4 regions of the Acidovorax sp. Q11 genome follow, and region 1 is predicted to be linked to each of the others. Evidence: predicted binding sites of a transcription regulator. Region 1 holds the regulator's gene; each other region holds the start of a gene.
The links. Region 1 encodes sigma-54, which starts transcription at its own class of promoters, with help from an activator protein. Its sites were predicted from a motif close to TGGCANGNAANCTGCTTT; they were not measured.
Positions count from the first base shown of each region.

Region 2: a site for sigma-54 is predicted at 5,547-5,564, ahead of glnA (type I glutamate--ammonia ligase). Genes of this name have one in related genera too.
Region 3: a site for sigma-54 is predicted at 4,448-4,465, ahead of nirB (nitrite reductase large subunit NirB). Genes of this name have one in related genera too.
Region 4: a site for sigma-54 is predicted at 3,547-3,564, ahead of ACYZGB_RS04595 (BMP family protein). Genes of this name have one in related genera too.

Region 1 is NZ_JBUDZG010000007.1:174,356-181,945, reverse strand. It holds gene ACYZGB_RS08880 (PsiF family protein) at 1-41, opposite strand, end outside; gene argS (arginine--tRNA ligase) at 260-1,969, shown strand; gene ACYZGB_RS08870 (SPOR domain-containing protein) at 1,985-2,638, shown strand; gene ACYZGB_RS08865 (thiol:disulfide interchange protein DsbA/DsbL) at 2,718-3,365, shown strand; gene lptA (lipopolysaccharide transport periplasmic protein LptA) at 3,501-4,157, shown strand; gene lptB (LPS export ABC transporter ATP-binding protein) at 4,154-4,936, shown strand; gene ACYZGB_RS08850 (RNA polymerase factor sigma-54) at 4,936-6,519, shown strand; gene ACYZGB_RS08845 (glutaredoxin domain-containing protein) at 6,570-7,052, opposite strand; gene ACYZGB_RS08840 (acyl-CoA thioesterase) at 7,277-7,590, shown strand, end outside.
Region 2 is NZ_JBUDZG010000020.1:3,955-11,544, reverse strand. It holds gene xth (exodeoxyribonuclease III) at 1-399, shown strand, start outside; gene ntrC (nitrogen regulation protein NR(I)) at 554-2,197, opposite strand; gene glnL (nitrogen regulation protein NR(II)) at 2,249-3,271, opposite strand; gene ACYZGB_RS15650 (hypothetical protein) at 3,356-3,868, opposite strand; gene glnA (type I glutamate--ammonia ligase) at 4,082-5,497, opposite strand; gene ACYZGB_RS15640 (competence/damage-inducible protein A) at 5,670-6,491, opposite strand; gene ACYZGB_RS15635 (EI24 domain-containing protein) at 6,488-7,432, opposite strand; gene ACYZGB_RS15630 (sterol desaturase family protein) at 7,474-7,590, opposite strand, start outside.
Region 3 is NZ_JBUDZG010000027.1:10,704-18,293, forward strand. It holds gene ACYZGB_RS17930 (nitrate reductase) at 1-424, opposite strand, end outside; gene nirD (nitrite reductase small subunit NirD) at 544-945, opposite strand; gene ACYZGB_RS17940 (type IV pili methyl-accepting chemotaxis transducer N-terminal domain-containing protein) at 1,002-1,814, opposite strand; gene nirB (nitrite reductase large subunit NirB) at 1,833-4,277, opposite strand; gene ACYZGB_RS17950 (protein kinase domain-containing protein) at 4,598-6,358, shown strand; gene ACYZGB_RS17955 (hypothetical protein) at 6,331-6,564, opposite strand; gene ACYZGB_RS17960 (MFS transporter) at 6,655-7,590, opposite strand, start outside.
Region 4 is NZ_JBUDZG010000003.1:188,937-196,526, forward strand. It holds gene ACYZGB_RS04575 (glycine-rich domain-containing protein) at 1-437, shown strand, start outside; gene ACYZGB_RS04580 (enoyl-CoA hydratase-related protein) at 569-1,414, shown strand; gene ACYZGB_RS04585 (threo-3-hydroxy-L-aspartate ammonia-lyase) at 1,679-2,683, shown strand; gene upp (uracil phosphoribosyltransferase) at 2,759-3,388, shown strand; gene ACYZGB_RS04595 (BMP family protein) at 3,635-4,645, shown strand; gene ACYZGB_RS04600 (5'-methylthioadenosine/S-adenosylhomocysteine nucleosidase) at 4,869-5,837, shown strand; gene ACYZGB_RS04605 (ABC transporter ATP-binding protein) at 6,036-7,580, shown strand.

The DNA of each region.
Region 1 (7,590 bases):
AGGACCAGACTCAGGGCAGACAGGGTGAGAAGCTTCTTCATGGGGGCTCCGTTGGTAGGTGGCATCAGACGCAACCTGCGTCGGATTGCCCGATTACAACGTACCGGCGACACGTGTGGCTGACACGGTGATGCAGGTGGAAAGAATTCCTGACAATCTGTTGCGTCCTGGCTGCGCGCGGCAAGGGGCTGGGTGCTGGGCAAGTGCGCCTTGCGCCCGCCCGCCGGGGCGGGTGCGGCCCGGCCCGTAAAATCCCCCGATGCTTTCTGTCAAACACGATCTGCTGGCCGCGCTTGCGGCCGAGCTGGACATCCTCTCCCCCGGCGCTGGCGCCAAGGCGGCCTTTGAATCCCCCAAGGTGGCCGCGCATGGCGACTTTGCCTGCACCGCAGCCATGCAGCTGGCCAAGCCGCTCAAGCTCAACCCCCGCGCTCTGGGCGAGCAGCTCAAAACCGCGCTCGAGGCCACGCCTGCTTTCCAGCGCTGGGTGTCCGCCATTGAAATCGCGGGCCCGGGTTTTCTGAACATCCGTCTCCAACCCACCGCTAAGCAGGAAGTGGTGCGCGAGGTGCTGGCTGCGGGCGAACGCTTTGGCTACCAGGCGAGCAACGGCCAGCAGGTGCTGGTCGAGTTTGTCTCGGCCAACCCCACGGGCCCGCTGCACGTGGGCCACGGCCGCCAGGCCGCTCTGGGCGATGCGATTTGCAACCTGTTCAGCACCCAGGGCTGGAAGGTACACCGTGAGTTCTATTACAACGACGCGGGTGTGCAGATCGACACGCTCACAAAAAGCACGCAGCTGCGCGCCAAGGGCTTCAAGCCCGGCGACGACTGCTGGCCCACCGATAGCGAGAATCCGCTGGCCAAGAACTTCTACAACGGCGACTACATCGCCGACATCGCCGAGGCCTTCAAGGCCAAGGCTACGGTGAAGGCCGATGACCGCGAATTCACGGCCAATGGCGATGTTCAGGATTACGACAACATCCGCCAGTTTGCAGTGGCCTACCTGCGCAACGAGCAGGACAAGGACCTGCAAGCCTTCAACCTCCAGTTCGACGAGTACTACCTCGAATCCAGCCTGTACACCAGCGGCCGCGTCGAGGCCACGGTGAACAAGCTCGTCGCCAACGGCAAGACCTATGAGCAGGACGGCGCGCTGTGGCTCAAGTCCACCGACTACGGCGACGACAAGGACCGCGTCATGCGCAAGCAGGACGGCTCCTTCACCTACTTCGTGCCGGATGTGGCGTACCACATCGCCAAGTGGGAGCGTGGCTTCACCAAGGTCGTCAACATCCAGGGCACGGACCACCACGGCACCATCGCCCGCGTGCGTGCCGGGCTGAAGGCGGCCGATGTCGGCATTCCGCAGGGCTACCCCGACTACGTGCTGCACACCATGGTGCGTGTGGTCAAGGGCGGCGAAGAGGTCAAGATCAGCAAGCGCGCGGGCAGCTACGTCACGCTGCGCGATTTGATCGAGTGGACCAGCAAGGACGCGGTGCGCTTCTTCCTGCTCAGCCGCAAGCCCGACACCGAGTACACCTTTGACGTGGACCTGGCCGTGGCGCAGAACAACGACAACCCGGTGTACTACGTGCAGTACGCGCATGCGCGCATCTGCTCGGTGCTGCGCGCCTGGCAGGAGGCGGGCGGTGCTGATGTGGCGTCGCTCAAGGATGTGGACCTGTCGGCCCTGGAAGGCCCCCAGGCCCAGGCACTGATGCTGCAACTGGCCAAATACCCCGAGATGCTGACCGCCGCTGCCGACGGAGAGGCCCCGCACGACGTGACCTTCTACCTGCGCGACCTGGCCGCCAGCTACCACAGCTACTACGATGCCGAGCGCATCCTGGTGGACGACGAAGTGGTGAAGAAAGCTCGCCTGGCGCTCGTCGCCGCCACCGCCCAGGTATTGCACAATGGCTTGGCCGTGCTGGGTGTTTCAGCTCCAGCCAGAATGTAAGCAGTTACTACCAATATGAAAAAGCAACAGACGGGCGGGACCATCATCGGCTTTATCGTCGGTGTCATCGTGGGCCTGGGCGCTGCGCTGGCGGTGGCCGTGTATGTGACCAAGGTGCCGGTGCCTTTTCTGAACAAGGGCGGCGGGCGCACAGCAGACATGGACGCCGCCGAGTCGCAGAAGAACAAGAACTGGGACCCGAACTCGCCGCTGTACGGCAAGAACCCGGCCCGGCCTGCAGCGCCGCCCGTAGCGGCTGCCGCTTCGGCGCCGGCCTCGGCTGCAGCACCTGCGCCTGAGGTGCGGGCTGCTGCGTCGGCCCCCAAGCCCGCTGCCAGCAAGCCCGAGGCCGCCAAGGCCGAAACCAAGCCGGGTGCCGACCCGCTGGGCGACCTGGCCGTGGCCAAAGCCGCCGCCAAGGGCAATGTGGACCCGTTTGACTACTTTGTGCAGGCCGGTGCCTTCCGCACCCAGGCCGATGCCGATGCCCAGCGCGCCAAGCTGGCCATGATGGGCTGGGAAGCCCGCGTGAGCGAGCGTGAGCAAAATGGCCGGGCGGTGTTCCGCGTGCGTGTGGGCCCCTTCACCAAGCGCGACGATGCCGAGCAGCTCAAGGAGAAGCTCGACGGCGCCGGGCTGGAGTCGGCGCTGGTGCGCGTCCAGCGCTGATGCGTCAGACTTCGGGCGCTGAACTTTTTGCGGGGGCATGGCTCCCATCCCCCAGACCTGAACTAGGAGAGTCTTTGCCATGAAACGCCGTGAGTTTTCTTTGTCCGCTGCTTCGGCAGTCGCCGCTTCCGCCCTGACGCTGCCCGTCGCCACCCCCGCGCTGGCCCAGGCCCGCCAGTTCAAGGAGGGCAAGGACTACAAGCGGCTGGACAAGCCCGTGGCGCCCGATGCACCGGCCGGCAAGGTCGATGTGATCGAGTTCTTCTGGTACAGCTGCCCCCACTGCAATGTGTTCGAACCCACGCTGGACGCCTGGGTCAAGGCCGCGCCCAAGGATCTTTTCATCCGCCGCGTGCCTGTGGCCTTCAATGCCAGCTTCGTGCCCCAGCAAAAGCTGTTCTACACCCTGGAAGGCATGGGCAAGCTCGAAGCCCTGCACGCCAAGGTGTTCCGCGCAATCCATGTAGAAAAGGCCAAGCTGGCCAAGGACGACGAGATTTTTGCCTGGGTAGCCCAGCAGGGTGTGGATGCCGCCAAGTTCAAGGAAGTCTACGCATCGTTCACCGTCTCCAACCAGGTCCGCCGCGCCTCGCAGCTGCAGGACGCTTATGGCGTGGAAGGCGTGCCCTCCATGGGCGTGGCGGGCAAGTTCTACACGGACGGCACCATGGCCGGCAACATGCAGAACGTGCTCCAGGTCGTGGAAGCGCTGGTCAAGCAAAAGTAAGCCCCGGGCTGCCCTGGGCACAAGCTCCTTAGCGCCAAAGGCCCTGGATACCCGATGAAGAAAGCCCGCTGATGCGGGCTTTCTTCATGGAGGGCGCGTGGGGATGGCTACAATGAACTGCAAGATTCGTGCCCTATGAACCACCGCCTCCTTCCGACCCTCCTGCTCGCGGCCCTGGCCTGCCTTCATGGCGTGGCCCACGCTGAAAAAGCCGACCGCGCCAAGCCCATGAACATCGAGGCCGACGCGTTGCGCCACGATGAACTCAAGCAGACCAGCGTGTTCTCGGGGCGCGTGGTCATGACCAAGGGCACCATCGTGCTGCGCGGCGCGCGGCTGGATGTGCGCCAGGATGCCGATGGCTACCAGTTTGGTGTGGTCACAGCCGAAGCAGGCAAACGCGCCTTCTTCCGCCAAAAGCGCGACACCTTGCCCGGCGCGCCCGACGAGTACATCGAAGGCGAAAGCGAAGTCATCGAGTACGACGGCAAGGCCGATAACGTGCGTTTCATCACCCGCGCCGAGCTGCGCCGCTACCGGGGCGCTGCGCTCAGCGACGAGATCACGGGTGCCGTGATCGTCTACAACAACCTCACCGACGTGTTCACCGTGGACGGCCAGCGCGCCCCCGCCACCAATGCGGCAGGCGATGCCCCGGCCCCCGGCAACCGCGTGCGCGCGGTGCTGGCGCCCAAGGACCCGCCCGCTGGTGCTGCAGCGCCTGCGCCGGCCGCCCCCGGCGCCGCACCCGTGCTGCGCCCCAGCAACAGCCTTGGCGGCGGCTCCAAGTGAGCGCAGTGCCCGTCCATCCCGGCCCTGACACCCAGGCCGGCAGCCGCCTGGAGGTGCAGCACCTGGCCAAGTCGTACGGCAGCCGCAAGGTCGTCAAGGACGTGTCGCTGGTCGTGCAAAAAGGCGAGGTCGTGGGGCTGCTCGGCCCCAACGGCGCGGGCAAGACCACCTCGTTCTACATGATCGTGGGCCTGGTGCGCAGCGATGCGGGCGACATCCGCATCGACGGCCATTCGGTGGCCCACATGCCCATTCACCGCCGCTCGCGCCTGGGGCTGTCGTATCTGCCGCAGGAAGCCTCGATTTTTCGCAAGCTCACGGTCGAAGAAAACGTGCGCGCCGTGCTGGAGCTGCAGCGTGGCGATGACGGCCAGCCGCTCTCGCGCGACGCCATCGAGGAGCGCCTGACGGCCTTGCTGGAAGAGCTGCGCGTGCAGCACCTGCGCGCCTCGCCCGCGATGGCCCTGTCCGGTGGCGAGCGCCGCCGGGTGGAGATCGCCCGCGCCCTGGCCACACAGCCGCGCTTCATCCTGCTGGACGAGCCCTTTGCCGGCATCGACCCCATCGCCGTGATCGAGATCCAGCGCATCATCGGTTTCCTCAAGGCGCGCGGCATTGGCGTGCTCATCACCGACCACAACGTGCGCGAGACCCTGGGCATCTGCGACCACGCCTTCATCATCAGCGACGGCCGTGTGCTGGCGCAGGGCACGCCGTCCGAGATCGTGGACAACGCCGAAGTGCGCCGGGTGTACCTGGGCGAACATTTCCGCATGTGATGAAGCCTGGCCTGTCGCTGCGCGTCTCGCAGCACCTTGCATTGACCCCCCAGCTGCAGCAGTCCATCCGGCTGCTGCAGTTGTCCACACTCGAACTCTCGCAGGAAGTCGAGCAGATGCTCGACGAGAACCCGTTCCTCGAATGCACGGCCGAAGAGGCGCCGCGCGAGGAGTTTGGCCTGGAAGCCGCCGACACCCCCGCGCAAGCCGACGAATACAGCGCTGAAGATGCTATATTTTCAGGAGCTGCAAGTGCAAGCACAGCGGGCGCAGAGGGCCAAAATGATGCCGAATCGCCAGGCCCTGGCGCCGACGAACCCGACTGGAGCGGCGACGGCACGGTAGAGATGGCGCCCAACGACGCCGAGTGGGGTGGCGACGCCCCGGCCCGCACCCGCAACGATGCGGAGGGCGACGACGCCGACGCCACCGAACTGGCCCGCTCGCACGAATCGCTCACCGCCTTTTTGCACCGCCAGGCCCTGTCGCTGCGCCTGTCCGAGGTGGACTGCGCCGCGCTGCGCTTCCTGATCGAATCCCTGAACGACGACGGTTACCTCGAAGAGCCGCTCGAAGAACTCGCCATCGCACTGGCCGGGCTGGACGACCTGGAGCAGATCGAGGAGCTGGTGCACCGCTTTACCGTGGCGCTGCGCCTGCTGCAAAGCCTGGAGCCCACGGGCGTGGGCGCGCGCAACCTGGCCGAATGCCTCACGCTGCAGCTCAAGGCGCTGGACGCCGACGAAGAGGCCGACCCCGACACCGTGCAGACGGCGCTCACCATCTGCCAGCAGCCGCTGGAGATGCTGGCCCGCCGCGACATCCGCCGCTTGACCCAGCTGTGTGGCGACGGCGAAGAGCGCACCCGCGCCGCCATGGCGCTGATCGCCCGCCTGGAGCCTCGCCCCGGCCGCAAGTTCGTCGATGTAGAGCGCAACATCATCATCCCCGACGTCATCGTGCGCAAAGCTGGTCGCGCCAACGGGCGGGACGGCCAGCACAACTTCATCGTGCAGCTCAACCCCGACGTGATGCCCCGCCTGCGTGTGCACGACATCTACGCCGGCGCGCTGCGCGGCCACAAGGGCGGCGAGGGCCACCAGGGCATGCAGCAGCGGCTGCAGGAGGCGCGCTGGTTCATCAAGAACATCCAGCAGCGCTTTGACACCATCCTGCGCGTTTCGCGCGCCATCGTCGAGCGGCAGAAGAACTTCTTCACCCACGGCGAACTCGCCATGCGCCCCCTGGTGCTGCGCGACATCGCCGACGAACTGGGCCTGCACGAGTCCACCATCAGCCGCGTGACCACGGCCAAGTACATGGCCACGCCCATCGGCACCTACGAGCTGAAGTACTTCTTTGGCTCTGGCCTGGGCACGGAAACCGGTGGCAATGCGTCCAGCACGGCCGTGCGCGCACTGATCAAGCAGTTCGTGTCGGCCGAAAGCCCCACCAAGCCGCTGTCGGACAGCCAGATCGCCGAGATGCTCAAGGAGCAGGGCATTGAATGCGCACGCCGCACGGTGGCCAAATACCGCGAGGCGCTCAAGATTGCGCCCGCCAATTTGCGCAAGGCGCTGTAGCGCTCAACGCGTTGAAGGGCGCGAGGGCTGCTTGAACGCCCGCCGCCAGGTTACTTGCGTGCCATGAACACCGCGTCATACGCCTGGGGTGTGAACCCGGCGATCTTCTGGCCGTTGGTCAGCAAGACCGGCACGCCCCTGGCGCCCAGCTGCTTGAACGCCGCCTTGCCAGAAGGCGTGTCGATGTCCAGCTCCCGATACGCGATGCCTTTGCCCGCCAGATAGGATTTGGCCGCCTTGCAGTAGCCGCACCAGGTCGCCATGTAAAGCACCACATCGCCCCTGGGGGCTGCGGCTGGCGGCGCGTCGGGGGCGGCTGCCGCCTGGGGCGCGGGCGATGCGCCCGGCACCACACTCACCGGCAGGTTCTCCAGCTTCATCGTCTTTTCCACGGCACCTGTCACAGGGGGCTTGTCGCTGTACACGACCCTGCCGTCTGCGCCCACCGATTTGTACAGCGTCTGGGCGCCTGCGCCCCAGGGCGTGGCGGCCAGCACCAGCACGGTCAGCAGGGTCCGATAAAAAGGGCGCATGGGGGGCTCCGGTAAAATCCGCTGCCCGAGAGCATACGAGACAAGGGGCATGGGGCCTGCAAGGTCCTTATGCCACCAACCCGCATTGCGACCCATGGCGTCTTGGCGTGCTGAGCCGCCCCACCACCGGTGGCCCTGCAGGCACCCTGCGGCACACGCCGCGCACCACTCCCCGCGCAGGCTAGTGCTCTCCGCTTCCTTTTTTCCTACCCCTGTCCGCCACCATGGCCCGCATTGTTTTTGACCTCCCCCCGCACTTCGGCTTTGCCACCGAGCTGCAGATCTACATCAGCCACGTGAACCAGGGCGGGCACCTGGACAACGCGCAGCTGCTCAGCCTGGTGTCCGAAGCGCGCGTGCGTTTCTTCCAGTCGCTGGGCTACCCCGAGGCGGATGTGGGCGGCCTGTCCATCGTCGTCGGCGACATCGTGGCGCAGTACAAGTCCGAGGGGTTCCATGGCGAGACCATGCGGGTGGAGATGGCCCCGGCAGACTTCAACCGCTACGGCTTCGACCTCGTGTTCTGCATGACCGAGAA
Region 2 (7,590 bases), on a different contig from region 1:
CTGCAGGCACTGCAGGACATGGTGCGCGCCGAGATGGCCGCCCACCCGCGCCTGGTGCTGGTGGGCGACTTCAACGTGGCACCCGAAGACCGCGACTCGTACGACCCCGAAGGCCTGCGCGAAACCATCCATCACACGACCGAAGAGCGCAACCACTTCCAGGCGCTGCTGGGGCTGGGGCTGACCGATGCGTTCCGCATGTTCGAGCAGCCCGAAAAAAGCTTCTCGTGGTGGGACTACCGCATGCTGGGTTTCCAGAAAAACCGGGGCCTGCGCATCGACCACATCCTGGTGAGCGAGGCCCTCAAACCCACGGTGACGGGCTGCGTGGTGGACCGCGCCCCGCGCAAGAACCCGCAGCCCAGCGACCACACACCGGTGGTGGTGACCCTGGGTTGATTTGCTACTGATTCAATAGCTTTCAAGGTAATAGGGGCGCGCGCAAACAGCCTTTTTTTCTTGATTTTTGAATCACCAAAGCCAAAGAGCCCCTGGCAGCTTGCCGCTGCCAGGGGCTCTTTTCTATTCGGCTATCCGACTGTCAGGCGGGCGCTCACGCCTCGTCGGGTGCGTCCAGCCCCAGTTCCTGGATCTTGCGCGTGATGGTGTTGCGCCCAATGCCCAGGCGCTGTGCGGCTTCCATGCGGCGCCCATGGGTGGCTACCAGGGCCGTGCGGATCAGGCGCGACTCAAAGCGCCGCGTGAGTGCATCCCACACCTCCGGCTGGCCGCCCGCCAGCAGCTTTTGCGCTTCGGCTTCCAGCGCCTGCTCCCAGCTGTGGGCCGTGGCTGCGGGGGCCGCTACAGCAGCGTCGGCCGACCAGGACGGCACAGCGGCAGGCATGGACGCAGGCACCGGCCCAGCGGGGTGCAGCCCTCCTACCATTTCGGCGGGAGGCTGCGGCGCGGCGGGGGCCTGCACCACAGGCACCACAGCGGCCAGCGGCGCCACGGGCATGGATGTGACCGTGGCCGCAGGCTCGGCGCCCGCCGTTGCACGCACCGGCGGCTGGTAGACCGGCGCCTCCAGCACCTCGGGGGGCAGGTCTTGCAGGGAGATCACCTGCGCGGGTGCCATCACTGTCAGCCAGTGGCAGATGTTCTCCAGCTGGCGCACGTTGCCGGGGAAGGCGAACTGCTCCAGCCGCGCCAGTGCCGAATCGGCAATGCGCTTGGGTTCCACGCCCAGCTGCCGCGCGCTTTGCTGCAGAAAGTGGCGCGTGAGCATGGGCACGTCTTCGTGCCGCTCGCGCAGCGCAGGCAGGCGCAGGCGGATCACGTTGAGGCGGTGGAACAAGTCCTCGCGGAAGCCGCCTTCCTTGACGCGCTGCTCCAGATTCTGGTGGGTAGCGGCAATCACGCGCACATGGGCCTTGACGGCTGCATGGCCGCCCACGCGGTAGAACTGGCCGTCGGACAACACACGCAGCAAGCGCGTCTGCAGGTCAAACGGCATGTCGCCGATTTCATCGAGAAACATGGTGCCGCCCTCGGCCTGCTCGAAGCGGCCGCGCCGCTGGGTCTGCGCGCCGGTGAAGGCGCCGCGCTCGTGGCCGAAGAGTTCGCTCTCCAGCAAGTCCTTGGGGATGGCAGCCGTGTTGATGGCCACAAAGGGGCCGTCTGCCACGGGCGAATGCTTGTGCAGCGCGCGCGCCACCAGCTCCTTGCCCGAGCCCGATTCGCCGGTGATGAGCACCGTGACCTGGCTTTGCGACAGCCGCCCGATGGCGCGGAACACGTCCTGCATGGCGGGCGCCTGGCCCAGCATTTCGGGGGGCGCGGTCTGGCGCTCTTCGGTGACTTCTTCGCGCTGGCTTTCTTCCACCGCGCGGCGGATCAACTCCACCGCCTTGGGCAGGTCAAACGGCTTGGGCAGGTATTCGAACGCGCCGCGCTGGAAGGCCGACACAGCGCTGTCGAGGTCGGAATACGCCGTCATGATGATGACGGGCAGGCCGGGCTGCAGCTCACGCACCTTCTCCAGCAGTTGCAGGCCCGAGCCCCCGGGCATGCGGATGTCGCTCACCAGGACCTGGGGGCCCTGGCGGGCTGGGTCGCCTGCGGTGACATCGGCCAGTGCGCCCAGCACTTCGCGGGGGTGCGTGAAGCTGCGCGTGGGCAGGTTCTCGCGGGCCAGCGCTTTCTCCAGGACGAAGCGGATCGAGGGGTCGTCATCTACTATCCAGATCGGCTTCATATATTTTTCTTACCTTCCCTGTGGTTGCGTGTCAGGGACCATCGTGCGCTTTTAAGGCAAGGGGATCAGGATGCGGAAGTCGGTGCGACCCGGTACGCTGTCGCATTCGATCAACCCATGGTGGCGCTGTACGAAGGTTTGCGCCAACGTCAGCCCCAGCCCTGATCCGCCGTCCCGCCCCGACACCAGTGGATAAAAAATCCGTTCCTTGATGGCGTCGGGTACGCCCGGTCCGTTGTCGATGACATGCAATTCCAGTGCCAGCCGGTAGCGCTGGCGGCCGAACGTGACCTGGCGGGCCACGCGCGTGCGCAGCGTGATCACGGCATCGCCCGCAGCAATGCGGTCGGTGAGCGCCTGGGCGCCGTTTTGCACGATGTTCAGCAGCGCCTGGATGAGCTGGGCGCGGTCGCCCCGGAACTCGGGGATAGAGGTGTCGTAGTCGCGCTGGACCTTGAGGCCCTGAGGGTATTCGACCAACACCAGCGAACGCACGCGCTCGCACACCTCATGGATGTTCACGTCGCCCACCAGGTGCGGGTGGCGGTGGGGTGCCAGCAGCCGGTCCACCAGGCTTTGCAGGCGGTCTGCCTCGTGGATGATGACCTGGGTGTATTCGGTGAGCTCGCGGTTGTCGAGCTCCATCTCCAGCAACTGCGCCGCGCCCCGGATGCCGCCCAGCGGGTTCTTGATCTCGTGGGCCAGGTTGCGGATGAGTTCCTTGTTGGCCTGGGCCTGGTCGCGCAAGCGCTCTTCGCGGTCCTGGCGGGCCTGCTGCTCCAGCGGCCACAGCTCCACCAAAATTTCGCCCACCTGTTCGGCATCGGCCACGTTGACGTGCACGGGCACGGGCTCCTGGTGCAGGCGCTTCAAGCTGGCCTCGTAGCGCAGCGCGGCAAAGTCCTTGCCCCGGGCGCCTGCCAGGGCGGTCTGCAGCAAGGCGGGGTCGGTAAAGAAGGTGGAGAAGTCCGCGCCCTCCAGGGTGCGTCGCGACAGGCCCAGCGTGTTTTCCAGGGCTGCGTTGGCAAACTGCACGGCGCCATCGGCGCGCAACACAGCCACCAGGGTGGACATCAGGTCCAGCGAATGAAAACGCCCGGTGTCGGTGCCGGGGAGTTCAGGGGATGAAGGGACACTCACACGCAGGAGGGTTGTTGGTTAGTTGGCGGGTGCAGGCAGGCGGGCGATCTCGCGCTTAATGCCGGCGATGTCACTTTCGCTGCGGGCCACGCTGGCCTTGAGTTCGGCCGTGCGCTCCGTGTAGCGCTGGGGGTTGCGCAGGTCGAGCGCGTTGCGCTCAGGGGCGCCGTTGTTGTATTCCTTGACGAGGTCGGCATGGCGCGACTCGGCCTTGCGCAGCTCGGACTCCAGGATGGCGCGTGCATCGGAGTCGCGGGCCTTTTGGTCGTTGTTGCTGACCTTGGGCGCAGAAGAAGGCGACGTGGCCGCACCACCACCAGAGGAAGACGAGGGAGCAGGCGCCGCACCCGATGCAGGCCGGGTGCCCTGCACCACGGTGACATTGCCCCCTTCCACCAGCCTGCAGCCGCGCTCCTTAGCCTGGGTGGCGTTGTTGGTGTATTCGTTGCCGCAGCGGTAGATACGGTCTTGTGCCCAGGCGGCCGGGGCCGTGGAGGCAATGAGGAGCAGGGTGAAGAGCGTTTTTTTCATTCAGGTTCCTCGCATGGACATGCAGGAGAGAAAGGAGTATCCACCAATCGCCACACATCGCCAATCAAGCAAGGGCGGACCTGGGCAGGGGTTTATCCAAGGATGCAACACCCGCCACCTTGGTTCCGCCACGGGCCATGGAGATGTTTTCGGCCCCATAAAAAAAGGCGGCTTGCGCCGCCTTTTTCTGAGCAATGGTCTGCAGGCAGACGATTACAGCGAGTAGTACATGTCGTACTCGACAGGGTGCACGGCCATGCGGAAGCGGGTCACTTCGTTCATCTTCAGATCGATGTAGGCGTCGATCATGCTGTCGGTGAACACGCCACCCTTGGTCAGGAACGCGCGGTCCTTGTCCAGGTGCTCCAGGGCCTGGTCCAGGCTGTGGCACACGGTAGGCACCAGCTTGTCTTCTTCTGGGGGCAGGTGGTACAGGTCCTTCGTAGCGGCTTCGCCGGGATGAATCTTGTTTTCCACGCCGTCCAGACCCGCCATCAGCAGGGCTGCGAAGCCCAGGTAGGGGTTCATCAGTGGATCGGGGAAGCGGGCTTCCACGCGACGGCCCTTGGGGTTGGCCACGTAAGGGATGCGGATCGAAGCGGAACGGTTCTTGGCCGAGTAGGCCAGCTTCACCGGAGCTTCGAAGTGAGGCACCAGACGCTTGTAGCTGTTGGTACCGGGGTTGGTGATGGCGTTCAGGGCACGTGCGTGCTTGATGATGCCGCCGATGTAGTACAGCGCGAAGTCCGACAGACCAGCATAGCCATCGCCAGCGAACAGGTTCTTGCCGTCCTTCCAGACGGACTGGTGCACGTGCATGCCGGAGCCGTTGTCGCCGTGGTAAGGCTTGGGCATGAACGTGGCGGTCTTGCCATAGGCGTTGGCCACGTTGTGAATCACGTACTTTTGCAGGATGGTCCAGTCGGCGCGCTCCACCAGCGTGCTGAAACGGGTGCCGATTTCATTCTGGCCAGCGCCCGCCACTTCGTGGTGGAACACTTCGACCGGGATGCCCAGAGATTCGAGAATCAGGGACATCTCGGCGCGCATGTCTTGCGTGCTGTCAACGGGAGGCACGGGAAAATAGCCGCCCTTGACGGTGGGACGGTGGCCACGGTTGCCGCCTTCGAGCTTGGCGCCGGTGTTCCAAGGGGCTTCGTATTCTTCGATTTCGTAGAACGTGTTGTTGGGCTCGGTGCTCCAGCGCACGCCGTCGAAGATGAAGAATTCTGGCTCGGGACCGAAGTAGGCGGTGTCGCCCAGGCCAGAAGCCTTCAGGTAGGCTTCAGCGCGCTTGGCGATGGAGCGGGGATCGCGGTCGTAGGCCTTGCCGTCGGTGGGCTCGATCACGTCGCAGGTCAGGATCAGTGTCGTTTCTTCGAAGAAAGGATCGATGTTGGCCGTGCTGGGATCGGGGATCAGCTGCATGTCGGAGGCTTCAATGCCCTTCCAGCCGGCAATCGACGAACCGTCAAAGGCGTGGCCCGAAATGAACTTGTCTTCGTCGAAGTGAGAGACGGGCACCGTGGTGTGCTGTTGTTTGCCACGGGTATCGGTGAAACGGAAGTCAATGAACTTGACTTCGTTTTCCTTCACCATCTTCATCACGTCTGCAACGGTCTTGGCCATCAGGTTCTCCTGGGTAAAGCGCTTGTTGAAAAAAGATTTTGCCGAAATAAAAGCAGTTTGCGTGCCAGCCGAGTGCACTACCGCACTATGAAGGAGCGCCGCAGACTACGGGTTGGCACGGCATCTGCCCAAAAGCACCAAAACAGTGCAATCCATGGATCGAGCCTGAACATCACAGGTTGCGCACCAATTCGGGGCCGCAGTTTGCACCAAATTCGTGCAATCCTTTTTTCAGCTCCTGCCATGCGGCAGGAACCGACGGTGCAGGCCCTTTGACGCCCAGCTCGATATGCCGCCCGTATTGTGGATGATCCACGCTGGGCAGACTGAACACCCGCACCTGCGGGTGCATTTTTTCGATGCGTTCCATGAGAGGCGTCAACGCGGCCTCCATGGCGCCATAAACCACCACCGACTGCTCGGTCTGGGGCGTGCTGTTGAAGAATTCCGCGTAGTGCCGCTCCAGCACCCCTTCGATCATGGGCCAGGCCATCACGGGAAAGCCCGGCACAAAATGCACGGCCCCTCCGCCAGCCCCCTCGCAGCTGAAGCCGGGGATCTTGTTGTAGGGATTCGGAATGATGCGGGCCCCTGCCGGAAACACCCCCATGTTGAGCCGGTGGACGTTATCTGGTCGGTCGGCCTCGTAGGGTACGCCCTGCTCCCGCGCCACGTCCTGCATGCGTTCGCGGATCAGGGCCTCGGCCTCGGGGTGCAGCAGCAGTTCGCGCCCCAGGGCGCGGGCGGCACACTGGCGCGTGTGGTCGTCGGGCGTGGCGCCAATGCCCCCGCACGAGAACACCACGTCGCCCGATGCAAAGGCGCGCTGCAGGGTCGCCGTGATGCGGTCAGGGCTGTCGCCCACATAGTCCGCATAGGCCAGCGACAGGCCCCGTGCCGCCAGAAGCTCGATGACCTTGGGCATGTGCTTGTCGGCACGTTTGCCCGACAGGATTTCATCGCCCACGATGATGAGGCCGAAGGTGGGGGTCATGGTGCTGGATTCTCGGAGGACGAAGATGGGGCCGCAGGCAAGGCGGCCGCAGAGGATGCGGCGGGCAACGCGGGTGTTGCTGCTGCGGCAGGAGGCCCAACGGCATCCACCACGTTGGCGGTGGCCGCCAGGGGCGCCAGCCCGGCAGATTCGGCCCGCAGGCGCTGCAGTGCCGCCAGGCCGTAGTGGGTGAACCAGAGCGACGAGAACGCGAACACCAGGGTGTAGATCCAGATGGCCAGCGGAACCAGGATGAAAAAAACCGCCGCAAAAACGACCCCGGAGGCCCAGACAATGCTGGGCGCCGCCCCCAGGTAGCCGGTGATGATGCCGATGCCCAGCAGGCTGCTGCGATGGCGGCGGAATATCTCCTGGCGCTCTTCCTTGCTGGCATGGTCGGCCAGAGCATCAAACACCATGACCCGGTAAGTGAGCCAACCCCAGATCAAGGGTGGCAGCACCAGCACAAGCGGCGGCACCAGCCACAGTGGAACCGACACCACCAAGGCCACCAGCGCCAACAGAGTGGAGCCCACCGACCAGGCCACGCTGGCGATGAAGGAGCCGCCCTTCTTGCGCTCCAGGTTCGGAAAGCGCCGGTCGGCCACCAGTGCGACCAAGGCGGGTGTCATGAGCACCGCCACTGCCAGCAGCGATACCACCACCAGCACAGGCGCCACGGCCAGCACCACCATCAGGGGCGCCATCACGGCCGTCACATCCCCCAGGCCCCAGCCCTGCAGCCAGCTCCAGACGCTGGCGAGCAACGTGGAGGCGTCCAGCATCGCGCGCATGCCCTGGACCGCCGCATCCCAGTAGAAATAACCCAGGCCCAGCGCCAAAGCCACCATCAGCAGCAACGGCAAGACCGACAGGGCCACAACACGCGGCCGCAGGCAATAGACCGCAGCGCGCCAGAAAGAGTCAAGCAGAAGTCCCATGTCGACAAGCATACCTTGGGTGCCTATGGGAGGGAGACAAATCAGGCTTTGCCGAACAACCTCAGCACGCCCCGCCATTGCTGGGACCAGAACCCCTGGCCGTAGTCGCGCAACCGCCCTTTCGCATCGGGCTCGACCTGGTCGCGCACGCCGGTGGG
Region 3 (7,590 bases), on a different contig from region 1:
TCATGCACAGGCGCGAGTTGGTGTCGATGTTGTTGGTGCCGATCAGGCCCTTGGCGAGCTTGTTGAAGACGTAGTAGTCCTCGGTGAGCAGCTGGCCGCTCACGTAAAAGCCCACGGCGTCGGGGCCGTGCTGCTGGATGGTGTGAGCAAACTTCTCGGTGGCCAGGCCCAGGGCCGCGTCCCATGAGATGGCGCGTGGAGCATCGCTGCGTTGCAGACGTTGCTGCGGCTGCAGCAGCCGGGTCTGCAGCGTGATGGGGCTGCTGGCCGTGAGGTGCAGGGTCGAGCCCTTGGTGCACAGGCGGCCGAAGTTGGCAGGGTGGTTCGGGTCGCCGCGCACGCCGGTGATCTGGGGGCCGTTGCTTTCGATGATCACGCCGCAGCCTACGCCGCAGTAGGGGCAGGTGGATTTGGTTTCTTGCATGGCGAGGGGCCTGGAATTGTGATCTTTTTTTGGGGTCTTGCGCGCGGCTATCAAGCGCTGGTTGCTATATTATTTATAGCATCATGGGTTTTGGCTGCCTGCGGTGCGGCCATGGTGGCTCATGCCGTGGCTGTGCGCCGCGCAGGCCCTGCGATGGGGCGGGCGAGGTCGGTGGCCAGCGTGGCCAGTTCGTGGCTGTCCAGGTACACAGCGCCGTTCTCCACCTTCACCGCAAACTTCGGCGTGCAGCCCTCGTCGGGGGCAGATGCCTGCCCGTCGCACAGGCCGATGGTCCAGTTGTGCAGGGGGCAGGCCACCTGCGTGCCAAACACGATGCCTTGCGACAGCGGGCCGCCCTTGTGGGGGCAGCGGTCCAGCAGCGCAAACACGCCGCCCGCGTCGTTGCGGAACACCGCCACGTCCAGCCCTGCGGGGCGCGCCACGCGGCGTGCGCCCAGCACGGGGATGTCGTCCACGCTGCAGATCAGCTTCCAGTCGGGAGTGGGGTGGCTCGTTGTCATGGGGTGTCCTTGGGGATGTTGTTGTGGTGGTGTGGGGCGGACTCGATAGCCGGTTCTCAGGTGCCGAGCGCGGCATACATGCCGGTCACGCGGTCCATGCTGGCCAGCAGGTTTTCGCTGCTCACGAACACTTCGGACACCTGGCGGAAGGTGTTGCTGGCATTGCCCAGGCGCTGCAGGGCCGCGTCGAAGAACACCCACTGGCTGTCGGCCAGCAGCAGCTCCTGGCGGATGCGCACGGTGGCCTGCGGGGCGTTGCGCAGCAGCTCGGTGGCCTTGAGGAATTCGTCGCGCGCCTTGGCGATCTCGGTGGTGGCGCTGGCGGTGTCCACGCCCAGCATGGCCGACAGGCAGAACTTGGCCATGCGCTGGCTCAGCATGCGCTGGCGCCCGGCCACGTTCACCAGATGGCCCACGGGCTTGCCGAGTGCGGCTTCGTACTGCGAGGTGCCCTGGTGGGCCAGGGCTAGCACCTTGGCGTCGGCCTGCAGCAGCGCGGCCACGCCGTCGCGCGAGGGCGTGGTGCCCATCAGCGTGGCCTTGTGGTCGGCCCAGGCGCCTTCCAGCTTCACATAGGTCTCGCGGATGGCAGGCGAGGGCGCAAAGGCCTTCAACTCGCCCAGCTGGCGCTCGAACAGCGCCAGGGACTGTTCCAGCACGGCGCGTGCCGCCGGGGTGTCGGCCTTGTGGGCCAGGGCCAGCCAGGCCTTGCCCATGCGCTGGCTCAGCATGCGCTGGCGGCCGGCCTTGTTGATGGCGTCGTTCAGATCGGCCACCTCGGCCTGGGCCTTGCCCGCAGGCACCAGAAGGCCCAGGGCGCCCCAGGCCGTGGTGTAGCCTGCAGAGGTCAGAAGGGTGCGGCGTTGCATGGGGAGGCTCCTTTCCGATCAGGCGCCCAGGGGCGCAAACTGGCGCGTGTCCACGGCCGCCTTGTCAAATTCGAACCAGGGATCGGGCTCGCCGTCCAGCGCAAACTGCAGCTGCTCCCACAGCGCCTTGCGGCCCGCGTGGTCGTCGAGGATGCGCTTCTTCACGTAGTCCAGCCCCACGCGGTCCACGTAGTGCACGGTGCGCTCCAGGTACCAGCCTTCCTGGCGGTACAGCTCGCAGAACGCGCCGGTGTACTCCAGCACTTCCTCGGCGGTTTTCAGCTTGGTGAAGAAGTGTGCGACTTCGGTCTTGATGCCACCGTTGCCCGCCACATACATCTCCCAGCCGCTGTCCACGCCGATGATGCCCACGTCCTTGATGCCCGCCTCGGCGCAGTTGCGCGGGCAGCCCGACACGGCAAACTTGACCTTGTGTGGGGCGTACATGCGCCACATGGCCTTTTCCAGGTCTTTGCCCATCTGCGTGCTGTCCTGGGTGCCCATGCGGCACCACTCGCTGCCCACGCAGGTCTTCACCGTGCGCAGGGCCTTGGCGTAGGCATGGCCGCTGGGCATGCCGATGTCCTTCCAGACGTTCTGCAGGTCTTCCTTCTTCACGCCCAGCAGGTCGATGCGCTGGCCGCCCGTGACCTTGACGGTGGGGATCTTGTACTTGTCCACCACGTCGGCAATGCGGCGCAGCTCGTCGGCCGTGGTCTCTCCCCCCCACATGCGCGGGATGACGCTGTAGGTGCCGTCTTTTTGGATGTTGGCGTGGCTGCGTTCGTTGATGAAGCGGCTTTGCGGGTCGTCCTTGGCCTCTTTGGGCCAGGTGCTGATGAGGTAGTAGTTGACGGCCGGGCGGCAGGTAGCGCAGCCATTGGGCGTCTTCCATTCCATGAACTTGAACACCTCGGCAATGCTCACCAGCTTGGCTGTACGGATCGCGTCGCGCACGGCCTGGTGGCCGTGGTCGGTGCAGCCGCACATGGGCTTGGTCTTGGGCGTGGCGCTGTAGTCGCCGCCCGCCGTGAACATGATGATCTGCTCCACCAGCCCGGTGCACGAGCCGCAGCTGGCGCTGGCCTTGGTGTGCTTGCGCACCTCGTCGAGCGTGAACAGGCCTTTTTCCTTGATGGCCTTGCAGATCGCGCCTTTGGTCACGCCGTTGCAGCCGCAGACCTCGTCGCTGTCTTGCATGGCAGCCGCCTTGCTCTGGCCCTGGTGGCCGGTGTCGCCCAGGTGCGATTCGCCAAACATGAGCTTGTCGCGCAGGTCGGTCACGCTGCGGCCGTCGCGCAGCAGCTTGAAGTACCAGCTGCCGTCCACCGTGTCGCCATACAGGCAGGCGCCCACCAGCTTGTCGTCCTTGAGCACCAGCTTCTTGTACACACCACCAAAGGGGTCGCTCATCACGATCTCTTCGGTGCCCTCGCCGCCCTGGAAGTCACCGGCCGAGAACAGGTCGATGCCCGTGACCTTGAGCTTGGTGGAAGTCAGTGAGCCCTGGTAGCGGCCGATGCCGAACTCGGCCAGGTGGTTGGCCAGCACCTTGCCCTGCTCGAACAGCGGGGCCACCAGGCCGTAGGCAATGCCCCGGTGCGCCGCGCATTCGCCCACGGCGTAGATGCGGGCGTCGGTGGTGGTCTGCAGCGTGTCGCTCACCACAATGCCGCGGTTCACGTGCAGGCGCATTTTTTCGGCGAGCTGCGTGTTGGGGCGAATGCCCACGGCCATCACCACCAGGTCGGCGGGCACCTGGGTGCCGTCCTTGAACTTCACACTGGCCACGCGGCCGTCGGCGTTGCCTACCAGTTCCTGTGTCTGCGCACCCATGAGGAACTGCATGCCGCGCTCCTGCAGCGACTTCTCCAGCATCTTGCCGGCCACGTCGTCGAGCTGGCGCTCCATGAGCCAGTCGCCCACATGCACCACGGTGACCTGCATGCCGCGCTTCATGAGGCCGTTGGCGGCCTCCAGGCCCAGCAGACCGCCACCGATGACCACGGCATGTTTGTACGTGGCGGCCGCGTCGATCATGGCCTGGGTGTCGGCAATATCGCGGTAGGCCAGCACGCCCTTCAGGTCTTTGCCGGGGATCGGCAGGATGAACGGGTTGGAGCCCGTGGCCATGATCAGGCGGTCGTATTCTGCGGTGATGACGTCGCCGTCCTTGCGGGTGGCACTGACCACGCGGCGCACGCGGTCCACGTCGGTCACGGTGAAGCCGGTGTGCAGCGTGATGTGGTTGTCGGCGTACCACGACCAGTCGTTGAGGATGATCTCGTCGATGGTTTGTTCGCCTGCCAGCACCGGGGACAGCAGAATGCGGTTGTAGTTGGGGTGGGGCTCGGCACCGAACACCGTGATGTCATACAGATCGGGGGCGATCTTGAGCAGCTCTTCCAGCGTGCGCACACCGGCCATGCCGTTTCCCACCATCACCAGTTTGAGCTTTTTCATCATGACTCCATCGGTTCCATCGCCGGGGCGATGCGCAAAACAAAAAAGGCGTCCACACGATGCTGCTCCGAGGTCTCGAAACCGCATGTGGGGACGCCTTCGTCCGTACAACTCCTCCGTGCGCCTTTGCACTGCTGAATTGCGTGGGCCTGCCCGGCCCTTGCCCTTGTTAAGCAATGGCCGTGCCAGATTCCTTGCACTGATCTGGGGTGGGCCCGGGGGGTGTTCCGGGGCGGGGGCCGTCGAAGGCGCAAGTTGGTGTGGACGGCCAGGCCCCGGCGTGCACCACCTTGGGCACAAAACCTGCGTGGAGCTGGTGCATGAGCTTTGAACTGGATGTGGGCCAGGCCTCGCTGGCCGGCCGCAATGAGGTGAACGAGGACTTTGCCGCCCTGGTGGTCGGGCAGGGGCGCGACCGCGAGCGTGGCGCCATTGCCGCCATTGCCGATGGCGTGAGCACGGGCGGCAAGGGCCGAGAGGCCGCCCAGACCACGGTGAGCACCTTGGTGGGCGACTACTTCGCCACCCCCGATACCTGGGACACCACCGTGGCGCTGGACCGCATCCTGAATGCCCATAACGGCTGGCTGGCCTCCATGAACCGGCGCCGCCAGCCTGCCGTGGGCCTGACCACGCTCACGGCGCTGGTGCTGCGCGGCCAGTCGTACACCCTGGCCCATGTGGGCGACACCCGTGCCTACCTGCTGCGCGGCGGGCGTCTGCAGCAGCTCACGGCCGACCATGTGATGGCGCAACGCGATTTTGCGCACCAGCTCACCCGCGCCATGGGGCTTGACGACCATGTGGTGGTGGACTACAGCCAGGGCGAGCTGCACAGCGGCGATCTGTTCGTGCTGCTGTCTGACGGCGTGCATGGCAGCCTGCCCGAGCGCGAGCTGCGGCAGCTGCTGCGCCAGGAGGGCGTGGCGGCGCAGGCGCTCAGCGACGAGCTGGTGCAGGCCGCGCTGCGCCGGGGCAGCAGCGACAACGTGACCGCGCTGGTGGTGCGGGTGCAGGGCGCGCTGGAGGCCACGCTGCAGGACGAGTCCCGCCGCGCGCAGGACCTGCCCGTGCTGCCCCTGCTCAAGGTGGGCGATAAGGTCGATGGCCTGGTGGTCACGGCGCTGGTGGCCGACAGCGGCATCCACCGCATCTACCAGGTGCGCGACCCGGCCACGCAGCGCCTCTATGCGCTCAAGACCCTGCTGCCCACGCGTGCCCACGATGCTGAAGAGCGCGCCACCCTCGCGCACGAGGCCTGGGTGGCGCGGCGCATGCAGTCGGGCCAGGCCGCTGCCCACCTGGCGCGGCTCAACACCTGGCCCGCCGATGACGGGCAAGGCGGACCGGGCGCCAGCGCGTTCTACCTGCTGTACGACTGGCACGCGGGCGAAACCCTGGGCCAGCGCCTGCGCAGCCGCCAGCACCTGGGCGTGACCCAGGCCGTGACCGTGGTGATGCAGGCGGCGCAGGTGCTGGGCTGGCTGCACCGCCAGGGCGTGGTGCACCGCGACATCAAGCCCGACAACCTGCACCTGGGCGACGACGGCGTGCTTCGCGTGCTCGACCTGGGTGTGGCCCTGTCGGGCCGCGAGCCTGAGGCCACGCGCCAGCTGCACGCAGGCACGCCCAGCTACATGAACCCCGAGCAATGGCCGGGCTACGAAAAAAACGGTGACACCGAAGGCCAGTTGCCCGATGCGCGCAGCGACCTGTTTGCGCTGGGCGTCACGCTCTACCAGCTGCTGAGCCAGGGGCGCCTGCCCTATGGCGAGGTGGTGCAGTACCAGCTGGGTCGCTACCACCGCGACCCGCTGGCCCCCAGCCGCCACAACCCCGGCGTGCCCATCTGGCTGGACCAGATTGCCTTGAAGGCCGTGGCACGCAGCCGCGCCCAGCGCTTCGAGACCGCCGAGGAGCTGCTGCTGGCGCTGGAGCGCGGCGCATCCCGCCCCCTGTCAGCCACCGGCCCGCAGCCGCTGATGCAGCGCGACGCCACCGCCCTGTGGAAGATCGCGCTGGCGGTGAGTGTGCTGGTGAATCTGCTGCTGATTTATTGGCTGCTGTTTTTGCCGAGGTAGTGCGGAGGTCGGAGATTGCTACTGAAAATATAGCTTTTTGCGCTTATGCAGAGCGCGGAAGAGCCGATTTTTGTTTGAATTTTCAGGGCGGCATCGACCTGCTTTTTGAATGCGTGCTGGTGGAGCGCCGCGCCGTTCACGCGCTGCGCGCTTACGTGCTCGCGCACGTCCACCTTTTTAGCGAAAGGGCGGGCAATGCTGCGCATTGGCTGGCTGCGCAAGCTCAGGCACTGCGTGCCCGACCGCCCTTTTGCCGGAAGTGTGGCGAGCGCTTGCGCGCTCACCGGCTACGCCGGTCATGCGCTACGCGCACGTCCACCTTTCTCAGCCCATGTCCGCGTCCAGCGGATCTGCATCACCCGCAGCAGTACCAGCATGGCCAGCGCACACACCGCAATGCCCACGAAGCCCCACAGGTAGGTGCCGGTGTACTGGCGCGAGATGCCCATGCCGCTGGGGATCAGGCCGCCGCCCAGGGCGCCGATCTCGCCAATCATCGAACCCGCCACCGCCGTGGTCAGGGGCCAGCGCAGGGGCACCAGCTGGAACAGCGCGCCATTGCCCGCGCCCAGTGCTGCAAAACACACCAGGAACAGCAGCATCGTGATGGGCAGCGAGTTCTCGGCCAGGCCACACAGCACCATGCTCACGGCCGTGATGGCCAGCACGCCGGTGAGCGTGTTCACGCCGCCCCAGTGGTCCGACAGCCAGCCGCCAAACACGCGCAGCGCCGCGCCCAGAAAGGCCGCCAGCATGGTGAGCTGGCCTGCCTGCACCTTGCTCACATGGAACTGGTCGTAAAAATAGCTGGGCAAGAAGGTGGTGAGGCCAATGAAGCCGCCAAAGGTCACGGCATAGATCAGGCTGAATGCCCAGCCGTCTTTTTCAAACAGGCAGGCGATGTGTTCGCGGAAGCTCGAATGGGCCGGCAGGTCCGAGGGCTCCTTGGCATACACCGCCATCACGATGGCGGGCACGGCAACGCTCAGCGCGGCAAAGCCGTACACAGCCTGCCAGCCGAACTTCTGGGCCAGCGCCGGGGCCAGCAGGGCGGCCACGGCCGTGCCCACGTTGCCAGCGCCCACGATGCCCATGGCCAGGCCCTTGTAGCGGGGCGGGAACGAGCCCGAGCCCAGTGACAGCGCCACGCCAAAGCTGGCCCCGGCCACGCCCAGCAGGATGCCCATGGCCAGCAGGTCGCCGTAGTCGTGCACAAAAAGGTAGCCATAGCC
Region 4 (7,590 bases), on a different contig from region 1:
GGCACGAGTTCATCCTGCACACGCAGGCCTACAAACTGTGGTGCCACAACGCCCTGGGCTTCTTTTTGCACCACACCCCGGCCGAAGCGCTGGGCAAAAAAGCCCGCCACAACGATGGCCTGCGCCGCTGCTGGTACTGGGTGTGCAAGGAAGAATCCATCGACCCCAAGGCCCCCAGCCGCCTGCCCCTGCTGTTTGCGCTCGATACCAAGTTCGCCATTGCCGGGGGCTTCACCTACGTGCCCGACTGCTCCGACATCGCCCGCAAGAGCGACGCGGGTGGTAGCGGCGGCGACAGCTACTGCGGCACCAGCTTCTCGGACGGCAGCTACAGCGGCAGCGCAGGCGACTTTGGCGGCGCCGAAAGCTCGGACGGTGGTGGCGGGGATGGCGGTGGAGATGGCGGTGGTGGCTGCGGCGGCGGGGGCGGTGACTGATCGGGTCGCCGATGAATGCTCCGTTTTTTGATAGCAATCAACCCAATACAGACAGGCGGAGAGGGCCAAAATCATGCAAAGTCGCCCAGGCGACGACCCGCCTGCGGCCAGCGGGTCTACAGTGACGGCCCATGAACACCACCCTCACCTGCTTCTCCCTCAGCATCACCCACCATGTGGCCCACCTGGTGCTGAACCGCCCCGAGGCCATGAACACCATGCACCCCACCTTCTGGCGCGAGCTGGACGAGGTGCTGGCCCAGCTGAACAAGAGCGGCGAGGCGCGCGCCCTGGTCATCAGCAGCACCGGCAAACACTTCAGCGCAGGCATGGCGCTCGAAACCTTTGGCGGCGCCATCACCATGGACGACCAAAGCCCCGAGGGCCGCGCCGCCATCTTTGACCTGCTCACCGACATGCAGGCCACCTTCACCCGCATCGAGAGCCTGCGCATCCCCGTCATCATGGCCATCCAGGGCGGCTGCATTGGCGGCGCGGTGGACATGGTCACCACCGCCTGTGTGCGCTACGCCACGGCCGACGCGTTCTTCTGCATTCAGGAGATCAACATCGGCATGGTGGCCGACGTGGGCACGCTGCAGCGCCTGCCCAAGCTCATCCCGCTGGGCGTGGTGAAAGAGCTGGCCTACACCGGCCGCCGCCTGAGCGCGCAAAGGGCTCAGGGCTACGGCCTGGTCAACGAAGTCTTCGACACCCACGAAGCCATGGTGGCCGCCGCGCTGCAGTGCGCGCAAGAGATTGCCAGCAAGCCCCCCGTCGCCATCTGGGGCACCAAGCAGGCCGTGAACTACGCGCGCGACCACAGCGTGGAAGACAGCCTGCGCCAGATGGGCTGGCTGCAGGGCGCCATCTGGAGCAACCGGCATGTGATGGAGTCGGTCACGGCGATGAAGCAAAAGCGCGCGGGCGACTTCCCTGCGCTCGCGCCGCTGATCCGGTTCAGCGAACAGGGCTGAGGACAGGGCTGGCGAACGGAGCTGGCGAATGGGGCTGAAGACACGGCCCCAGATTGCAGGATCGCCCGATCGCCTGTGGCGTGGGCTCGGAGGGCCGAGGGCCGAGACAAAGCAAAACACGGAAACGCCTCGAACACTACCAAATTCATAGCTGCCAGCGCTTACCCATCGCGCGCTGGCAGCTATTTTTGCGCCAACTCTGGACCCAAGGGGCTATCATGTGGAAACCCGGGGCGGCCCACGCCCCGCAGCAAGGACGCCACCATGACTGTGCCCAGCATGCCCCACCCCGTGAGCCTGCCCACCCATGACGACGTGGCCGCCGCTGCCCGGCGGCTGGCGGGCGTGGCGCACCACACGCCGGTAATGCGCTGCAACACCATCGACGAGCGGCTGGGCGCCAAGCTGTTCTTCAAGTGCGAGAACCTGCAGCGCACGGGCGCCTTCAAATTCCGGGGCGCCTACAACGCACTGGCCCAGTTCAGCGACGCGCAGCGCGAGCATGGCGTACTCACCTTCTCGGCCGGCAACCATGCGCAGGCCATTGCCCTGTCGGCCCGGCTGCTGGACATGCCTGCACTGGTCGTGATGCCCGAAGACGCCGCCACCTCCAAGATGGCCGCCACGCGCGAATATGGTGCCCAGGTCGTCACCTACAACCGCTACAGCGAAGACCGCGAAGCCATCAGCCGCCAGCTGGCGCACGAGCGTGGCATGACGCTGATTCCCCCGTTCGACCACCCCCACGTGATTGCGGGCCAGGGCACGGCCGCCCTGGAGCTGCTGCAGGAGGTGCCCGAGCTTGATTACCTGTTTGTCTGCCTGGGCGGCGGTGGCCTGCTATCGGGCAGCCTGCTGGCCGCGCAGGCACTGGCGCCCCGGTGCAAGGTGATCGGCGTCGAGCCCGAGACGGCCAACGACGCCCAGCAGTCGCTGCGCGCGGGCCACATCGTGCGCATCCCCAATCCGCACACCATTGCCGATGGTGCGCAGGCACCGAGCCTGGGCGAACTCACCTACCCCATCATCCGCGACCATGTCGAAGACATCGTCACCGTGAGCGACCAGCAGCTCATCGAAGCCCTGCGCTTTTTTGCCCAGCGCATGAAAGTGGTCGTCGAACCCACGGGCGCCCTGGCCTTTGCAGGCGTGCAGGCTTTCTCGGGCGAGGACAACGGCGCCAAGCTGCTGCAGGGCGAGCGCGTGGGTGTGATCGTGAGCGGAGGCAACGTCGATTTGCCGCGCCTCGCCCGGTTTCTGGCAGACTAGCCCCCACTTTTTACAGTCTGGCCGAGGTGGACTGCGCACCGGCGCAGCACCCTCGGCCCCTCTTTCAGGTTCTCCATGAGCAACGTCACCGTCATCACCCACCCCCTCGTCCAGCACAAGCTCACGCTGATGCGCAAGAAGGACGCGAGCACCAACAGCTTCCGCCGCCTGCTGGGCGAACTCTCCACCCTGATGGCCTACGAAGTCACGCGCGACATGCCGCTGCAGGACATCGAGATTGAAACCCCGCTGGAGACCATGACTGGAAAGGTCATCGACGGCAAGAAGCTGGTGCTGGTCTCCATCCTGCGCGCGGGCAACGGCTTCCTCGACGGCATGCTGAACGTGGTGCCCGGTGCCCGCGTGGGCCACATCGGCCTGTACCGCGACCCCGCCACGCTGCAGCCTGTGGAGTACTACTTCAAGATGCCGTCCGAAATGGAAGAGCGCGACATCATCGTGGTCGACCCGATGCTGGCCACCGGCAACTCGGCCGCCGCCTGTGTGGACCGCCTGAAGAAGCTCAACCCCCGCTCCATCAAGTTCGTGTGCCTGCTGGCCGCCCCCGAAGGTGTGGCCACGCTGCAAAAGGCCCACCCCGACGTGCCGATCTTCACCGCAGCCATCGACCGCGAGCTGAACGACCACGGCTACATCCTGCCGGGCCTGGGTGATGCGGGCGACCGGATTTTTGGCACCAAGTAAGTGCTGCCCCCGCCCTGCCACCAGCAGCCGCCTTCGGGCGGCTTTTTTGTGCCTGCCCCATCCCACAACCCCGTGGCGACGCACCACCCGCCCAGCGCAAAATTTTTACCACCTGGTTCAATCCTCTGGCAGACTGCAGCAGGCCCCGCCCCCGCTTTTGGCGCGTAAATTGCTTGTGCGTATGCACCGGCTTGCCGGGCCCCCAACCCCCTTTTGCCTGACTGAACCGACTGAAGGAACCACCCCATGAGCTCTCGCCGCGTTTTCACTGGCCATCTGCTGTCCACCTCGCTGGCCCTGTCCGCCCTTGTCGGCCTGGCACCCAGCGCCGCTTTCGCGCAAGCCAAGCTCAAGGTCGCGGCGATCTACACGGTGCCCTTCGAGCAGCAATGGGTCAGCCGCATCCACAAGGCGCTCAAGGCCGCCGAAGCACGGGGCGAGATCGAATACAAGGCCAGCGAAAACGTGAGCAACGCCGACTACGAGCGCGTGATGCGCGAGTACGCCACGGGCGGCAACCAGCTCATCGTGGGCGAGGCCTTTGCGGTGGAAGCCGCCGCGCGCAAGGTGGCCAAGGACTTCCCCAAGACTTCCTTCCTGCTGGGCTCGTCGGGCAAGCCGCAGGCGCCCAACTTCAGCGTGTTTGACAACTACATCCAGGAGCCCGCCTACCTCAGCGGCATGATCGCGGGCGGCATGACCAAGTCCAACAAGATCGGCATGGTGGGTGGCTTCCCCATCCCCGAGGTCAACCGCCTGATGCACGCCTTCATGGCGGGTGCCAAAGAGACCAACCCCAAGGTCGAGTTCACCATCACCTTCATCAACAGCTGGTTTGACCCACCCAAGGCCAAGGAAGCCACCTTCGCCATGATCGACAAGGGCGCCGACGTGCTCTACGCCGAGCGTTTCGGCGTGAGCGATGCGGCCAAGGAAAAGGGCAAGCTCGCCATCGGCAACGTGATCAACACCCAGGACAAGTACCCCGACACGGTGGTGGCATCGGCCATCTGGCACATGGAGCCCAGCATCGACCGCGCGCTCAAGCTGGTCAAGGAAGGCAAGTTCACCCCCGAGGACTACGGCCCGTACTCGATGATGAAACACAAGGGCTCCGAACTCGCCCCCCTGGGCACGTTCGAGAAGAAGATCCCCGCCGACATCGTCGCCAAGGTCAAGGGCAAAGAGGCCGACATCCTGGCGGGCAAGTTCACCGTGAAGGTGGACGAAAGCCAGCCCAAGTCCACGGCCAAGTAAGAGGAGTGGATGACAAAACTCTTCTGGCGTTGTTGCTGTGTCTTGTCGTACTTGCAGTACTGCCTGCGACACAGCGCCTAGCCAGAACCGCTGCGCTGCGCTTTGTCAGCCACTCCAAATCACCCATGCGAGACAAAGCGGGTAAACACCTGGGCCACCACTCATCGCGGTGGCCCTTTTTGTTGTCGTTACCCGTACGTCTCTTACCCTGCCTGGTATGCCCATGACCACCTCCTCGTCCATCCCATTGCGCCACTCCGTCGCCTCTCATTTCACCCGCCTGCTGGGAGCACTGGCACTGACTGGCGCACTCGCCGGTTGTGCATCCGCGCCCTCAGGCAAGACCGTGCGGCTGGACGACACACCCCGCATCGCCGTCATTTCCGCCTTTGCCCCCGAGCTGACCGTGCTGCTGCCCCAGGTGCAGCGGCCCGCCAAACACAGCATCAACGGCGTGGAGTTCACCACCGGCACGCTCGAAGGCAAACCCGTGGTGGTCTTCCTCTCGGGCATCAGCATGACCAACGCGGCCATGAACACCCAGCTGGTGCTGGATCGCTTCAACGTGAGCCACGTGGTCTTCAGCGGCATCGCGGGCGGCGTCAACCCCAGCCTGCACATTGGCGATGTCACGGTGCCCGCGCAGTGGGGCCAGTACATGGAATGGCTGATGGCGCGTGAAGACAAACCCGGCCAGTACAGCGCCCCCGCCTGGATGAAAAGCGAGCTGACGATGCCCGCCTTCGGCATGATGCACCCGCGCCCGGTGGAGGTGCGATCGGCTGCCAACCCCCAACTCAGCAAGAAGTTCTGGTTCGAAGCCGACCCCAAAATGCTGGCCACCGCCCGCAGCCTGCAGAACGTGGGCCTGGAACACTGCCTGGCCGCCACCTGTCTGAAACAGCGCCCGCAACTCGTGGTGGGCGGCAACGGCGTGTCGGGCCAGGCCTTTGTGGACAACAAGGCCTTCCGCGAATACGCCTTCAAGACCTTCGAGGCCAACGTGCTCGACATGGAAACCGCCGCCACCGCCATGGTGGCGCACAGCAATGGCGTGCCCTACATCGCCTTCCGCTCGCTGAGCGATCTGGCGGGAGGTGGCGAGAGTGAGAACGAAATGGGCACCTTCATGGGCCTGGCGGCGGCCAATTCTGCCAAGGTGCTGCGCGCGTTTCTGGCGGCCTGGAAGTGAAGCAGAAACACCCCACTGAGCGGCTACGCCGCTTTCCCCCGCTCTCGCAGTGCTGCGCACTGCGGGCGGTGGGACGATGCCAGCGCACGCAAGCGAAGCGCCGCCTAGGCAGCGGGGCGGCCCTTGCGCGGCGTCCACTGGCCTGGTCCGCGCCAGTTGTGCAGACCCCGGAAAGCATGCAACCCCGTGTGTACTGAAATGTCGCCCGTCCTGCGCCTGTCGGGCATCACCAAACGCTTCGGCAAGCTCGTCGCCAACGACAGCATCAGCCTGACCCTGGCGCGCGGCGAAGTGCTGGCCCTGCTGGGCGAAAACGGCGCGGGCAAGTCCACGCTGATGTCCATCCTGTTCGGGCACTACGTGGCCGACGAAGGCAGCATCGACGTCTTCGGCCAGCCCCTGCCGCCCGGCCAACCGCGCGCGGCGCTGGCGGCGGGCATTGGCATGGTGCACCAGCACTTCACGCTGGCCGACAACCTCACCGTGCTGGACAACGTGCTGCTGGGCAGCGAGCCGCTGTGGTTGCCCTTCTCGCGCCGCAGCGATGCCCGCGCCAAGCTGCTGGCGGTGTCGCAGCAGTTCGGCCTGCCAGTGAGCCCCGATGCGAAGGTCGGCAGTCTCTCGGTGGGCGAGCGCCAGCGGGTCGAAATTTTGAAAGCGCTCTACAGGGGCGCCCGCATCCTGATCCTGGATGAACCCACTGCCGTGCTCACCCCGCAGGAGAGCGAGGCACTGTTCGACACCCTCGCTCAGATGGTGGCGCAGGGCCTGTCCATCATCTTCATCAGTCACAAACTCGGCGAGGTGCTGCGCGTGTCCCACCGCGTGGCCGTGCTGCGCCAGGGCAAGCTGGTGGCCGAGGCGCCTGCGCAGGGCACAACGCAGGGGCAGTTGGCGCAATGGATGGTGGGCCACGCGATCGAAGTGGCCGAGCGCCTCCCAGCACAGCATGTAGGCGAGCCTGTCTGCACCCTGAGCAACGTCAGCACTGCCCCCATGGGGCGCGATCGATTGAACCATGTGTCCCTCACGCTCCGCGCGGGCGAAATCGTGGCGATTGCAGGCGTGAGCGGCAACGGCCAAGTAGCGCTGGCCGATGTGCTGTGTGGCGTGCGTGCGGCCTCCTCCGGCGCTGTCACCCTGCGCGGCGCCCCTCTGCAAGCCCGGCCCGCGTGGCTGGTCAGCCAGGGCGTGGCCCGCATCCCCGAAGACCGCCACGCCGTGGGCGTGGTGGACGATTTGCCGGTGTGGGAGAACGCGGTTTCCGAACGCCTGCGCAGCCACTGGTTTGCGCACCCGTGGTTCCGCGCCTTCTGGGTCAAGCGCGGCCCTGCACGACAGCATGCCGAGCGGGTAGCCAAGACTTTTGACGTACGCGGCGGCGGGCCGGATGCGCCTGCGCGGTCGCTGTCGGGCGGCAACATGCAAAAGCTCATCCTGGGCCGGGCGCTGATGCCGCCACAGAGTGGCGCGGACAACACCGCGCCCGCCCCCCAGCTCATCGTGGCCCACCAGCCCACCTGGGGGCTGGACATTGGCGCGGTGATGTTTGTGCAGCAGCAGCTCATCAATGCGCGAGACGGTGGCGCTGCGGTGCTGCTGATTTCGGACGACCTTGATGAAGTGCTGGCGCTGGGTGATCGCGTGGCGGTGATGCACGACGGGCACTTGAGCGAGACCCGGCCCGCAGAAGACTGGACGCGCCAAGCCATCGGCCTGGCCATGGCGGGCGCTGCCCATTGAGCGACAACAA